DNA from 2 places in the Pseudarthrobacter sp. GQ63 genome. Region 2 is predicted to be linked to the other one. Evidence: riboswitches for the same ligand, from Rfam matches in the RefSeq annotation. Region 2 holds a riboswitch; the other holds the start of a gene.
The links. A riboswitch is a leader RNA that binds a small molecule or an ion and turns the genes downstream of it on or off. The one in region 2 is predicted to bind cyclic di-AMP.
Positions count from the first base shown of each region.

Region 1: it holds a riboswitch for cyclic di-AMP, as region 2 does, so the genes downstream of both, AC6CHP_RS06400 (LysM peptidoglycan-binding domain-containing protein) here and AC6CHP_RS14385 (M23 family metallopeptidase) in region 2, are expected to answer to the same signal.

Region 1 is NZ_JCAXEF010000002.1:414,587-421,963, forward strand. It holds gene AC6CHP_RS06385 (TraR/DksA family transcriptional regulator) at 1-19, opposite strand, end outside; gene AC6CHP_RS06390 (aggregation-promoting factor C-terminal-like domain-containing protein) at 39-1,373, opposite strand; gene AC6CHP_RS06395 (dienelactone hydrolase family protein) at 1,480-2,463, opposite strand; cyclic di-AMP (ydaO/yuaA leader) riboswitch at 2,762-2,931, shown strand; gene AC6CHP_RS06400 (LysM peptidoglycan-binding domain-containing protein) at 2,935-3,777, shown strand; gene AC6CHP_RS06405 (protein adenylyltransferase SelO) at 3,921-5,396, opposite strand; gene AC6CHP_RS06410 (APC family permease) at 5,393-6,835, opposite strand; gene AC6CHP_RS06415 (ribonuclease Z) at 6,832-7,377, opposite strand, start outside.
Region 2 is NZ_JCAXEF010000008.1:156,801-164,177, forward strand. It holds gene mobA (molybdenum cofactor guanylyltransferase) at 1-550, opposite strand, end outside; gene AC6CHP_RS14370 (HNH endonuclease) at 591-1,091, opposite strand; gene AC6CHP_RS14375 (NlpC/P60 family protein) at 1,365-2,144, opposite strand; gene AC6CHP_RS14380 (C40 family peptidase) at 2,302-2,997, opposite strand; cyclic di-AMP (ydaO/yuaA leader) riboswitch at 3,068-3,241, opposite strand; gene AC6CHP_RS14385 (M23 family metallopeptidase) at 3,378-4,202, opposite strand; cyclic di-AMP (ydaO/yuaA leader) riboswitch at 4,213-4,429, opposite strand; gene AC6CHP_RS14390 (iron-dependent transcriptional repressor DtxR) at 4,562-5,257, opposite strand; gene serC (phosphoserine transaminase) at 5,538-6,668, shown strand; gene AC6CHP_RS14400 (DUF3027 domain-containing protein) at 6,825-7,377, opposite strand, start outside.

The sequences.
Region 1 (7,377 bases), on a different contig from region 2:
AGCGTTCATAGTCAGGCATGGGAAAAGCCTACGCGGGGTCAGTACCAGTTCTTTGCCATGGAGTGGTTCCAGGCGGCGCAGGGCGAGCCGTACCGCTCCCGGATGTAGCCCAGCCCCCAGTCGATCTGCGTCCGGTAGCTGGTAAGCCAGTCGGCACCAGCACTGGAGTACTTGCCTGGCGGCAGGGCCTGCGCGATTCCGTAGGCGCCCGAATAGGGGTTGGTGGCGGTGGTCAGCCAGTTCGATTCCTTGGTCCACAGCTGGGCCAGGCAGAGGAACTGGTCCTGGCCCCAGCCGTGGGCGCCCAACCTGGTGGAGGCGTAGCTTTTAGCTCCTGCCGGGTTATTCACCGCGCCGCCGGGGAGGGAAGGCACGACGACGGGCGGCGGGCTTGGCGGCGCAGGGGGCGGGCTGGCCGGGGCAGGGTTTGTCGGAGCCGGGTCCGCCGGAGCCGGATTGACGGGCGCGGGGGCTGGGCCGCCGGGCTGGGGCGCTTCCGGAGCCGCGGGCCCGGCGGCGGGCAGCGGTGCGGGCCGGGCAGCCGCGTCGGCCTGCCGGCGGGACTGTCCTTCAGCCGCGGCGCGTTTGGCCGCCTGGGATGCCTCGTAGGCGGCCAGCGCCGCCTGGCCCTGCCGGTAGGCGTTCTCCACCTCCGCCGTCGTGCCTTTGAGCGACGCCAGCTGCGCCGTTAGCTGCCCGCTGCGTTGCTTTTCCTCCGCCGCCTGGCGGGTCACGGCGTCCTGGGCGGACCGGGCCTCCGTGAGCCTGGCTTCGGCTTCAAGGGACAGCCGCCCGCGCTCATCCTTCGCAGCCTGTTCCTGGGCCGCCAGCGCAGCAGCGATCTTTCCTGCGACCGACGCCTTGTGCACGAGTGCGGCGGTCTTGTCCCCCACGATCTGCACCACGTTGAGCCCGTGCACGGTGTTGCTCTGGACGGCGTCGAGGGCAACAAAGAACCCCATGTTCGTACCGCCGGTTTTGTATGACTGGGCCGCCAGCGCACCGAGCTCTTTCCTGTGCTGGACAAGGTCAAAGTGAGCCTGCTCGGTCTGTGCCGCCAGGACTTCCACCTTGGCAGATGCAGCCTGCAAAGCCGCGTCCGTCACCGCGTACTCCGCTGCTGCCTGCACCGCGGCGGAGCCTGCGGCCTCGGACTGGTCCTGAAGGGCGGACAGTAAGCCACCTATCCTGGCAATTTCCGCGGTCTTTTTGGCCTCGCTCTCCTTCGCGTCCTGCACCTCCTCCCAGGACGGGAAATCGCCGGGCGGGACCTCCGCAGCACCCGCCGGCGTAAGCCATAGGGTTCCCACCAGCGCAAATGAAAGAAGCGCCGCGGCGAGCCGCGCCCTGGGTTTGGTAACGAACCGGCACATAGTCGGGAAGCCTACCGCCTTCACCCTCAGGTTGAAGGCGGACGTTTCTACATCGTTATGGACCGAAGGCAGTTACGTTGACGGAAAGGGCAGAAGTGCCGGCCTCTTACAAATGCTGGCCGAACCAGGCAAGGGTGTCATTCCACGCGGCCGTCGCCTGGGCTTCGTTGTAGCGGTCGCCGGTGTCGTTATGGAAGGCATGGTCCACGCCGGGGTAGACCGTGAGCTGGTGGACAACACCGGAGGCTGCCAGCGCATCCTTGAGCGCAGGCATTGGCCCGGTGATGCGTTGATCGAGTTCAGCGTAGACCCCGAATACGGCCGCCTTGATGTCCGGTACTTTGGCCAGGTCGGGGGCGGGTCCATAGAACGCCGCAGTTGCCTTCAAGCCGTCCAGTTCGGCGGCCGCCTGCCAGGTGATGCCGCCGCCGAAGCAGTAGCCGGTCATGGCGACGCGGCCGCCGTCCACGAAGTCCTGGGCCTGGAGGTACTCCAGTGCTGCCGCAAAGTCGGCCACGTGCCGCTGGGCGCCGGCCTGGGTGAGGGCGCCGGGTACGGCGTCGCGGTCCATGCCGGCCGTCCCACCTTCACGGCTGAGCAGGTCAAGCGCCAGGGCGGCATACCCCTCCTTCGCGAACCGGCGGGCCACGTCTTCGATGTGGGGCGTCAGCCCGCGGTTCTCATGGCAGATCAACACGGCAGGAGCGCGCCCTTCCTGCTCGGGCCTGGCCAGGTAGGCACTGACGGAGGCGCCGCCGGACGGAAACTGGACGGACGCCGTCGTCAATCCTGGCGCACCCTCAGGGACAGAGAGCGGGCTTTTAGCCCCGGGCACCGCTCCCGACCCCGCAGTCCCGGCAGCGGACGTCGGGGACGTCGGGGACGGTTCCGGGGTGGGCATGGGGTCGGTGCTCCGCGGCACCTCGCTGGGGGTACAACCCACCAGCAGCATCGCCGCCGACGCCGCCGCCATGCTGCCGGTAATGAAAGCAACCCGCCGGGTAAAGGTCCGCTGGCTCAGCGCGCCGGACCGGTAGTCGTCAAAGAATTCCTCAATCAGGTACTTCTCATACTTGCCAAGCTGCGTCACAGTGCCTCCTCGGGGTGACGAACATACTCCTCCCCCAGCCACCTCCGGACAAGGTTCAGCGGCGATCTTTGCCCGTCCTTTATCGCTTTGTGATAAACATCATGCCCTGCAAAATCGGCGCGCCTGCACTTCGCCCCGGGGGCGCTGTGGCACGCGAAATCCAGTCGATAGCCAAACCGAGAGAATCGCCTCGCATGTTATCCAAATGTGACAATGGGTGCTAAGTCGGGTTATGGTCTTCAAGTGTCCCTCCCAGACGGGACATTCCCCGTCAGAATGCCGAGCCCTGCCACTGACCCGGGAACCAACGCTTTCCAGCTGGCAGGGACGGGGGAACCAAGTTTCCGCGGCCTTTAAAGGTCTTGGGGTTAAGTCGATAGCGCGTCCGTTCCATTCGGAGGTGTTACCGGCCGGGTATCTCCAACCCGAACCCGACAGCTCACCCCGCAGGCATGGGAGAGGCGATCAACTGTGTCAAAAAATTCCACCACTGCCCGTCACCGCGCAACGCCGGCCCGCTCCATCGCGATCGAAGGGCTGGCTGTTTCGGCCAAGTCCCTGGGCCGTCCGGCTCTGGCCGTAGCAGCAGCCTCCGGCATTGCCTTCGGCGTAGGCGCCCCGGCCCACGCCGGTGTGAACGGTCCGGACACCACCGAGACCGCTAGCGTCCAGGCTTCGGCCGCCCCTGTGGCAGCAGTCGCAGCCCCCGCCGCAGCAGCCGGCAACGTCCACACGGTTGTATCGGGCGACACCCTTGGTGCCATTGCGTCGATGCACGGTGTCAGCCTGAATGACGTCCTGTCAGCCAACGGGCTTTCCGTCTCCACGATCATCTACCCCGGTGACCAGATCCAGATTCCCGCCGCGGGATCCGCCCCGGCCGCAGCCTACGTTGCACCGGCTGCAGCACCGGCACCGGCTCCGGTCCAGACCGCTGCTGTTACTACCCCGGCTAACACGGGAATGAACATGTCCTACGCATCAGCACCGGTTGCAGCCACGGGCAGCGGCGCCGGAGCGGCCATCCTTGCCAACGCCTACGGCCAGGTGGGCCAGATCCAGGACTGCACCGCCATGGTGGAGAAAGCCCTGCGCACGGTCGGCAAGTCGGTCGGCGACCTTGCCCCGGGCCAGTTCTACCAGTACGGCACCACCGTGGGCACCCCCGCTCCCGGTGACCTGGTGATCACCGCCGGCCACGTGGGCGTCTACGCCGGCGACGGCCAGGTTGTCAGCGGCGGCGTGAACGGCAACCAGACCGCCGTTCACTCCATCAGCTGGCTCAGCGGCGCTTCCTTCGTCCGCGTGGCATAGTCACCACGGACACAGACGCAGCTGGCCCGTAAGGGCCAGGCCACTCCAGATAAAGGCGGCAGCCGGGTTCTCCCGGCTGCCGCCTTTGTCGTGCTTCCACGGTTGTCATTCTTGATCCGTCCGGAGGCCAGCGCCGCCCCGGGTCAGGTACCGCAGAAGGTCCGGTAGGTGCCGAAGTCCTCCGGCGGCCCCTCGGTGTAGCGCTCCAGCCCCGGGCGTTCATGGAACGGGGCCCTCACCACTTCCAGGAAACGGTCGAATGGGCCCATATCCCCCTCCGTGGCGGCCGCCAGCGCTTCCTCCACCAGGTGGTTCCGGGGAATGTACACCGGGTTGACGCTGTCCATCAGCCCGGCGTCGGGCTTCAGGCCGGCCCAGCGCCCAGCCCAGGCATCAAACGCGGCGAGATCCAGGACCATGCCCCGCGCCGGCCTGGCATCACCCCTGGCGGCCTGGCCAAGGCTCCGGAAGAACTGTGTGTAATCGACAGGTCCGTCCTTCAGCAGGGCGATCACCCCGTCCACCAGTTCCGATGCCTCGTCCCCCTCCTTGCTTCCGGCCGGCCCGCCGTTGATGCCAAGCTTTGCCTTCATGCCGTTGAACCAGGCATCGCTGTACTGGCTGCGGAACTTCCCCAGCGCCTCCACTGCGGGGGCGACTGCCTGTTCCTGGTCCTCGTGGAAGAGCGGCAGCATGGCCTCCGCCAGCCGCGCCAGGTTCCACTCAGCCACCACCGGCTGGTTGGCGTAGGCGTAGCGGCCGCCGACGTCAATGGAGCTGTACACGGCCCCGGGATTGAAAGCGTCCATGAAGGCGCAGGGGCCGTAGTCGATGGTTTCGCCGGAAATGGTCATGTTGTCCGTGTTCATGACGCCGTGCACAAACCCCACCAGCATCCACCGGGCCACCAGCCCGGCCTGGGCGGCCACCACCGAGGCGAACAGTTCCAGGTAGGGATGTTCAGCTTGGGCTGCGTCCGGGTAGTGCCTGCTGATGGCATGGTCCGCCAGCCGGCGGAGGAGCTCCATGTTGTCCGTGGCCCGGGCATATTGGAAGCTGCCCACCCGGAGATGGCTGCTGGCCACCCGGGCCAGGACGGCGCCGGGCAACATGGTGTCCCGCCGCACCGGGCGTCCTGTGGCCACAACGGCAAGGGCCCGGGTGGTGGGGATGTTCAAGGCGTGCATTGCCTCGCTCACAAGGTATTCCCGCAGCATGGGGCCGACGACGGCGCGGCCGTCGCCAGCCCGGGCGAAGGGTGTGCGGCCGGAGCCTTTGAGATGCACGTCCCGCCGGCGCCCGCCAACGTCCACCAGTTCGCCGAGCAGGAGCGCCCGGCCGTCGCCGAGCAGCGGTGAGTAGCCGCCGAACTGGTGCCCGGCGTATGCCTGGGCAACCGGGGTGGCCCCAGCCGGGACGTGGTTTCCCAGGAGCAGCCGCACGCCTTCGGGGCTTTTCAGGTATTCAGGGGCAAGTCCCAGCTCGCCGGCCAGGGCATCGTTGAGAACCAGGAGCCCTGGTTCGGGCGCTTCCTCGGCCTGCCACGGAACGGCGAGTTCCGGGAGTTCACTGGCGAAAAGTCCTTCGAAGGTGACAGTTGATTCTGCTGCTGCAGTCATAAATCAACCCTATCGCCGTCGTTCGTCCTGCGGTTGATCATCCAGGTGATAAGCCACAGGATGACTCCAATGGCCATCAGTCCGCCGGCGATCTGGTACTGGATGATGTTCCTGCCCACCCATGGTCCGGCAAGGAATGCGCACAGGGCGGCGGCAACGAGCGGGAGCTGGCCCGGGGACGTGAAGAACACCTTGCGGTGGGGATCCCGTTTGCGGCGCAGCACCACGCAGGCCACGTTGACCACCGTGAAAACGCACAGCAGCAGGAAGGCGGTGGTGCCCGAAAGGTTCGCCACAATGTTGCTTTCGGGATCACTGGTGACATACAGGATGAGGCCCAGTGCCAGGACAGTGGAGAAGGCAATTCCCGCCCATGGGGTGCGCCGGACGGGAAGGACCTTGCCCAGCTGGCGGGGCAGGACATGCTGGCGGGCCATGCCGTAAATCAGCCGGCTGGCCATCAGCATGTTAATGAGGGCCGTATTGGCGACTGCGAAGACTGCCAGGAAGGGAAAGACCCTGTCGATCGGGAAGTCCGGTGAGCCCTTGTGGACCACTTCCAGCAGGGCCGCGCCCTCAGCTTCCCGGATGCCCTCGAGTTCGGTGGGCGTGAGGACGCTCACCACGGACACCGCCACCAGCATGTAGAGCAGGACTGCTATGCCCAGGCCGGTGAGCATGGTGCGGGGAAAGATTTTCTCGGGGTTCTGGGTCTCTTCCACCATGTTGACCGAGTCCTCGAAGCCCACCATGGCAAAAAACGCGATGGAGGTGGCTGCGGTGACGGCCAGGAAGAGTCCTTTGTCCTGGGAGTCGTTGAAGACAAAGATCTCGCCCGGGTTTCCGGTCCCCTGGGCCATGACAAAGAACCCGACGCCGATCACAATGCACAGTGCGGCCATCTCCACCACCGTGAGCACCACATTGAACTTGACGCTCTCCCCCACCCCACGCAAGTTGATGGCCGCCAGGAGGATCATGAATCCAAGGGCAACCGCGGTGATCACGCCCTGACCGGGGTTGCCCATCCAGCCGTTGATCTCAAGGCCGCCAAAGAAGTTCTGGGCCAGGACATTCGCAGAGGTGGACGCACTGGTGATTCCGGAGCAGACGACCGCAAAAGCCACCAGGAAGGTGACGAAGTGGATCCCGAACGCCTTATGCGTGTACAGCGCGGCGCCCGCCGCCTGTGGATACTGCGTAACCAGTTCAAGGTAGGAGAAGGCGGTGAGCGTGGCCACCACGAAGGCCAGCAGGAACGGCAGCCAGACGATTCCCCCCACGGTGCCGGCCATGGTTCCGGTCACCGCGTAGACGCCGGCGCCGAGGATGTCCCCCACGATGAACAGCAGGAGGAGCTTGGGTCCCAGCACTCTCTTGAGCGTGGGCTCCTTGCCATGCGCGGTAACGTCTGACACTTCTTCTGAAGCTGCACTCATGAGTGACCTCCCTGGCTGACTGGGCTGAATGACGGGTTTGGCATCGATGCCGTGACCGGCCCGCGCTGCAGCGCGGCGCCTGGGGACCAGCGCCGCCGCCGCGGGAAGCCGATACGCTGCAGGTCCTCTGCGGCGATGACCGCAGCAGTACCCGCACGGGCGCGCGCCTGGGCCGAGAGCAGTGTGGCGTCGCCGCCGTACCGTGCGGAGAAGTGCGTGAGCACCAAAGTGCGGGCCCCGGCATGTGCCGCCAGCTCGCCCGCCTGCCCTGCTGTGAGGTGGCGGTACTGGCCGGCCAGCCCGGCGTCGTCGTCGGCGAAGGTCGACTCGGCGACGAGGAGGTCGACGCCGTCGGCCAGTTCTTCTGCGCCCCGGCAGGGCGCCGTGTCCATCACGAAGGCGAAACGCTGGCCCGGCCGGGCGGCGCTGACGTCATCAAGCCGCACCCCTGCCAGGCTCCCTTGGCGCTGCAGGCGCCCTGTGTCCGGCCCGGAGATCCCTGCCGCCTGCAGGCGTTCCGGCAGCAGGGTCCGGCCGTCCGG
Region 2 (7,377 bases):
AACCTGCGGGGACGGTGACAGGCTGCACCTCCAGACTAGCAAGGAGGGAGCGCACGGAGCCGTTGATTAAGGCACCGCGTGACGACAGTTCCGCCGCTGATTTTATTAACCCGGCCGTGCGGTAAATGCCGGCCAGCGGCTGGAGGGTTCCGTCACCGGAACGGGCCACGACGCCGTCACCCCCTCCCGGGACCAGCGCCTCCTTCAGTGCCGCCACGGCGTCCTGGACCAGGGGCATATCGCAAGCCAGCACAAGGGTGTACTCCGTTGTGCTGGTGCCGTGCTGTGCAAGAGCCTCCAGTCCGGCCGCGATGGCTGCAGCCGGCCCCGCGAACTCCGGTTCTTCACGGCACCAGATCAGCCCGGCAGCGGAAGATTCCGGCCGGGGACCCACCACCACGATGCTGGAGGCTCCTGCGGACGCGTCAATCGCACGCTGCAGGAGAGTGGCGTGGTGGAAGACAAGGTCCTGCTTCGGCACTCCGCCCAGCCGGGACGACCCCCCGCCGGCCAGGATGAGGGCATCGAAGGGCAACCGGTTCTCTTCCACTCCCCCAGCCTAGTCACCAAGGGCATGGTGCGGGGTGGGGTCAGGCGGCGCGCTCGGGCAGCAGGAACGGGTCCCAGGCGGGGGTGGGCTTTTCGAGTTCCTTGATCTGCCAGATGGTTCCGTGCGGGGGCTCCGGGACGAACCGCAGCTTCCACCCCATCTCGGCCGGCGTGTGGTCACCCTTAACATTGTTGCACCGAAGGCAGGCGGCCACAAGGTTCTCCCAGGAATCGGCACCGCCGCGGGACTTGGGCTGGACATGGTCGATGGTGTGGGCCGCTTTTCCGCAGTACGCGCACCTGTGGCCATCACGCCTCAGCACTCCGCGGCGGCTGACAGCCGTGGCCTGGTTGTATCTGGGACGGATATAGCGGTTCAGGAGGATAACGGACGGGCGGCCCAATATCTCCTGGGGTCCCACCACGGGATCATCACCCTCGGCAACCACGCTGGCTTTGCCTGTGAGCACAAGCACCAGCGCCCGGCGGAACGTGATGACCGCCAGCGGTTCATATCCAGCATTCAGAACGAGAGTGCGCATGCACGTACCTCTTCACGGCCGCACCCGTCAGGGGCACGAGGGCCGGCTGCCCTCGGCATGTCCGGGCTATGGATCGACACCACAAGAGTAAACATAGATGCGCATTATCAGCTAATTGCGGTTTTCCAAAACTGCCGTGTCGGGTCCATTGGCGGGCGTTCCCCGGGTGGCTGCGGGCTGCACTCCGCCGGCATCGTACTTAAATGGAAGAACCCCTGCCGCGGGGCAGGGGTTCTTCGTGCCGTCCCCAGGGAACGGCTAACGCGGGGCTCGTTAGTTCACGCGGATGAAAACAGGGCCGGAGCCAACGTTGGCGCTGAACACCACGGTCTGGTTTCCGTTGTATCCACCGTGGACAGCCTGGCCGTTGCCGGCGTAGACAGCGATGTGGGCCATGCCCGCGCCACCATCTGCGTAGTAGATGAGGTCGCCTGGCTGGGCTTCCGCGGCGCTTACGGTGCGGCCCAGGGAGAGGTACCCTGCAGGCCAGTCGTGGAAGTTGATGCCCACTGCGGCCAGGGAGTTGGTCACCAGCATGGTGCAGTCCTGCGTGACGCCCAGCTGGGCGTACGCAGCGGAAAGGATGGCTGCGCCCTTGCCGCTGGCGGAAGCGGCAGGAGCTGCAGCGGGTGCAGAGGCGGTGGTTACCTTGGCGGTCACCTTGGGGGCTGCGGCAGGCTGGACGACGGCGGGAGCCGGCTCGGCTTCCTCGACCTCAACAGGAGCTGGCTCTTCCTCGACAACCACAACAGGCGCGGGCGTGGTGGTGACGGCCGGCTTCTCGAAGGTGATGGCGATGGTGGAAGCAGCGGAGATCGGCGCCTCGACAGAGGACTCAACTTCCAGGGTGGCCGGAGCGGAGTCGCGCTGGACGCTGGAGTCAGCCGCGTTTGCAGCGATGCCGCTGGTCAGCACCAGGCCCGAAGCAGCGGCAATAACCGCTGCCTGGCGGCCCATGCCGCCGGCGTTGCCGCCAACAGCCTTGGCGATAACGGCGATTGAGTTGGTCTTGGTGACTTCGGCGCGATGCCGTGCGGTGGCACGAGTAGTCATCAGTTCTCTCTTTCGTTTTCCTCAGGCCGTTGTGGGCACCAAGGGGTTTGGGCGTGCCGGCATCTTGGGGGTACGCCGGCACGCCCCGAACGGGGATGTGGTGTTTGTGGAAAGTGGTGGAGCAAAGAAATAGTTCTTGGGCCCGAAGGCCCAAGAACTATTTGTTGATCGTGAAGAAGGCGGAGCTTCCGGTGGCGGCCACCGAGTGAAGCAGAGTGCCCTGGGAGGGGTTGAGCGCGCTGATCATCATGCCGTTGCCGACGTAGATGCCTACGTGCGCGCCACCGTTCTGCATGACCAGGTCACCCGGCTGCGGGGTGGAGGTAGGCGTCATTGCCGTCCAGGCGTTGACGCGCGGGATGCTGACGCCAGCCTGGGCGTAAACCCACTGGGTGAAGCCGGAGCAGTCCCAGCCGTTGGGGGTGGTGCCGCCCCAGACGTAGGGACGGCCGATGCCGGTGTACGCCAGTGCGGCAATGCCGGAGGTAGAGGCCGAGGAAACCGTTTCGGCCTGCTTCTCAGCTGCAGCTTCGGGGGCCGACGCGGTGGAGGCCGTCCGGGTTCCGGAAGCAGTCCGGCTCTCGGATTCGGTCGACTGTGCCCGCACCGGTGCCGGCTTCGGAGCGGCGGTGGTCTTCACCACGGGACGCTCGAAGGAGACGGTGGCGGTGGGTGCTGCGGTCACCGCGAGGGCAGACTGGGCAGACCCGGACTCGGTGGAAGCGGATACGCCGGCGGTGGTGTCCGCGGCGTTGGCAGGCAGGCCCATGCTGAGGATGAGACCGGAAGCGGCTGCGATAACTGCAGCCTGGCGACCTACTGTCCCGGCATTGGCACTAACAGCCTTGGACACGGTGTCCAAGGGGTTGGTACGAACCGATTGCGCACGGTGGCGCGCAGAATGATGGCGTGAAGACACGAAGGTAGCCTCTCCCAATGCCTGCGAGGTGAGCTGTCGGATTCGGATGGGAGTCACCCGGCCACACCGCTTCCAAGGAAGCTTTGCGACTTAACCCCAAGGCCTTCGCTGAAGCAAAGACCAAAATTGGTTCCCCCGCCCCTGCCAGACGATGAAATGCGAACGGACCTTGAGCGGTGGCAGAGCTAGGCAATCCGCACAAGAGCGTCAACTTCGGAAAAGTTGACGCGAGTTAGACGGTACAGCAGTTTTCGTTGAATGTCACATTCAGGTCACGGCAGGTCACGATGATTCGAGAGTGAACCATCATTTGACTACAGCCAGCCGGTGGGATCGACGACTTCGCCGTTGACCTGGACCTCGAAGTGGAGGTGGCAGCCTGTTGAAGCACCTGTGGTGCCACTGAGCGCCAGGACATCGCCGCGGGAGACCGTCTGGCCCTCGGCGACGCTGAAGGAGGAGAGGTGGTTGTACGTGGTTTCCAGGCCGTTGCCGTGGTCCACGACAACCCGGTTTCCGCCACCGTACTGGTGCCAGCCCACGAACGTCACGGTGCCGGTGGCTGCTGCAAGGACCGAGGTGCCGCACTGGGCCACGTAGTCCTGGCCGCGGTGGAAGTCACCAGAGCCGCCGGTGATCGGGCTGACCCGGTAACCGAACGGGGAAGCAGTGGACAGCGCGGCCAAAGGGGCTCCGAGGCTTCCGGCAGATGCTGCGCGGGACACGGAACCTGCGGACTGCGCGCTGAGCAGCTGCTTCAGTTTGCCGTCGGGATCCGCCTGGGTCACCACGGCAGAGCGGCTGAAGTCGATCTGTGCGCCGGCCTCGGCCGATACCTGCGGCTGCGGAGTGACAGCCGAAGCTGCCACCGGGGTAACGCTGCCGGCATTGTCTGTAGCCATGACGGGGCTGGTTGCCGGAACGGTCACGGTCAACACCAGCCCGGTGGCGGCCAGCGCGATTCCGGCCTTCTGGCCGATCCCGCTGGCGGAGGCAAATTCCGTGATTTGCCGGAAGGGTCCTCGACGGCGGCGTGCATCACGGTGCGGATCGCGGGGGCGTTCCGTGGTGATGACCTCGACAACGCGCGGCGTTGAAACGGGGGCGGCCGCGCGGCGGCGCCCCTTGGGGGTCTGCATGGACAAGAAGGGTTCCTCTCTGGAAAGCCTGCGAAGTTAGCTGTCGGATTCGGGTCAGAGAGTTCACAGACCCGGTCCGCCTGGGCAAGCTCGGCACAGAGGTATCCCCGGAAGGATCCAACGCTGGAAGAGGCTTGCTGCTGACGGACTTCACCCCAAGGCAGTCCCCCGTCTGCCGGTTGTGGTTCCCCCGCCTCTGCCAGTAATGACTCGTGCACCTGATCCGCTGGCAGAGCTCGGCTCCGGATCAGGTAACGCTTTAGTATCTACGCTTGGGTTTTAACTATAGGGCCAGAAGTCCCAAAGTAACAATTCCGTTATCTTTGCCTCTTCTGCCCCAACCGGGGTAGAACGCACGTTTACCGGATGGCAACGAAGACGTGGGCCGCCACTTCCGGTGGCAGCTCCAGGGCGCCCTCTATGCCGGGCACGCGGACCGAAATGTAGTCTCCCACCCGCTCCAGCGAGACTGCGGCCCCGGGGCGGATTCCGCCCTCGTCCAGCTGGACCAGCAGTTCCGGTTCCACCTGGATTGGCTCAGCCAGGCGGCTTACGGTTACCTCGGACGCCGGGCCATAGGACTTCATTGCTTCCAGCAGGCTGATGGCCCCGTCGGCGAAGCCCTGTGATGCCTGGCCGCCGAGGGCAGCCAGTCCGGGGATGGGGTTGCCGTACGGGGACTCCGTTGGGTGGTCAAGCAGCTCGTAGATGCGCCGTTCCACGCGTTCGCTCATGACGTGCTCCCAGCGGCAGGCCTCGTCATGGACGTAGGCCCAGTCCAGGCCGATCACGTCTGCCAGCAGCCGCTCAGCCAGCCGGTGCTTCCGCATCACTTCGGTAGCGCGCTTCCGGCCAACTTCGGTGAGTTCGAGGTGCCGGTCGCCCGAGACCACCACCAGGCCGTCCCGCTCCATCCTGCCAATGGTCTGGGAGACCGTGGGCCCTGAGTGGCGCAGGCGTTCGGCGATCCGGGCGCGGAGGGCCACGATGTTCTCTTCCTCAAGCTCCAAGATGGTCCGAAGGTACATCTCCGTAGTGTCGATCAGATCCGTCATCCAGCTCAGCTCCTCGAGCGCAGTACCTTGCGTTGTCCCACCGTATCGCCTTCCGCGCGACGTAGTCCGTTGGAAAGCTTAGCCTATTTTGACTTTGTCCGAATAGTTGGCGGCCGTCACAACAGGCCGTCTCAATGTCTGGACTATGACGGTGCCGGTTCCCGCCCCAACGCCGGTTCAGGCAGAATGAGGAGGGCCGGAGTTGCAGTCACAGCCGACTGTCCGCCAAGCAACCACCCGTCCGGACCCCAGCCGCGTCCACGCCGAAATTGGAGCACCTGTGAGCGAAAACAGCATCACTATTCCCGCCGACCTCCTGCCCAAGGACGGACGGTTCGGCGCCGGACCGTCAAAGGTCCGGCAGGAGCAGATCGACGCGCTTTCCGCTGCGTCGAAAACCATCCTGGGAACCTCGCACCGGCAGGCTCCGGTAAAGAACCTGGTGGGGTCGGTGCGCGAGGGCCTCAGCCAGTTCTTCCGGGCACCCGAGGGCTATGAGGTGGTCCTCGGCGTCGGCGGTTCCACTGCGTTCTGGGACATCGCCAGCTTCGGCCTGGTGGAGCAGAAGGCCCAGCACCTCTCGTTCGGTGAGTTCGGGTCCAAGTTTGCGGCCGCCACCAACAAGGCGCCCTTCCTGGCTGCCTCCTCCATCATCAAGTCCGAACCAGGTACCCGCCCGGCCGCGCAGGCCGAAGCGGGCGTTGATGTCTACGCATGGCCGCAGAACGAGACCTCCACGGGCGTCTCCGCCCCCGTGAGACGCGTCGCAGGTGCGGACGAGGGCGCGCTGGTGCTGGTTGACGCAACATCAGCCGCCGGCGGCCTTGACGTGGACGTGGCGGAGAGCGACGTCTACTACTTCGCCCCGCAGAAAAACTTCGCCTCCGACGGCGGACTCTGGCTGGGCCTGTTCTCCCCCGCCGCCCTGGACCGCGCGGCCCGCATCAAGGCGACCGACCGCTGGATCCCGGATTTCCTCGACCTGCAGACCGCAATCGACAACTCGCGGCTGAACCAGACGTACAACACACCGTCGTTGTCCACCCTGGTGACCCTGGATGCCCAGGTGCAGTGGCTGAACGCGAACGGCGGCCTGGATTTTGCCTCCGCACGCACCGCGGATTCCGCCGGCCGCATCTACGGCTGGGCGGAATCTTCCGAGTTCGCCACCCCGTTCGTCACCAACCCGGATGAGCGCTCCAACGTCATCGCCACCATCGACTTTGACGAGTCAGTGGACGCAGCCGTGGTGGCAAAGGTGCTGCGGGCCAACGGCGTCGTGGACACCGAGCCCTACCGAAAGCTCGGCCGCAACCAGCTGCGCATCGCCACGTTCGTGGCCATCGAACCGGACGACGTTTCCGCGCTGCTGGCCAGCATCGACTTCGTGGTGGGCAAGCTGCGCAAGTAGCGGGCTCCAGCAGCAGTCCGCGCTGCGGCTCCGTGGTCCCAAAAGCAGCGCACCCAGAAGCAAAGAGCGTTAACTTACGACGGCGCCGCCCGGGGTTAGTTCCGGGCGGCGCCTTTGTGTATGTCGTGGGAAGCGTTCCTTGGCGCGCAGCTTGCCTTAAGGCGTGACGGCATCGTCTTCCGCGGGCTGAGCGGGCGGAAGAGAGGCACCACCGGGGGCGTCGACGGCGGGCTCTGATACGGCATCCTGGCCGTCGTCATCGGCTTCGCCTTCCGCGGGCGCAGCTTCCTGCGCGCCGACTTCCGGTTCCCCTGCCCGGACCTGCTCCGGCTCCTGGTCCTGCTCATCCTCGGGCCGGACGCGTTCAGCCCACGGCACCCATTCCGGGGCGAGGATCGCATCTTCCGACGGCAACAGGCCGAGCTCGCTGACGGTGACCACCTTTGAGCGGGAGTTGCGGGTCAGCACCGCGTACCACTGCCAGCCCAGGTAGCCAGGCAGCCTGGATTCAAACAGGTGCGTCACCAGGCGGTCGCCTTCGCTTTTGGCCGCCAGATGGCGGCCAACGGTTTGTGCGGGCGTGATTTCCTCCACAGCAGCACGCGCCGCGTCCACGGCGGCGGCGAGGAAGGCATCCGGCTTCCCTGTCCGCCATACCGGGACACCCGCGCGGCGCTTGGACGGAGCCTTCGCCCCCGCAGCGGCGGGG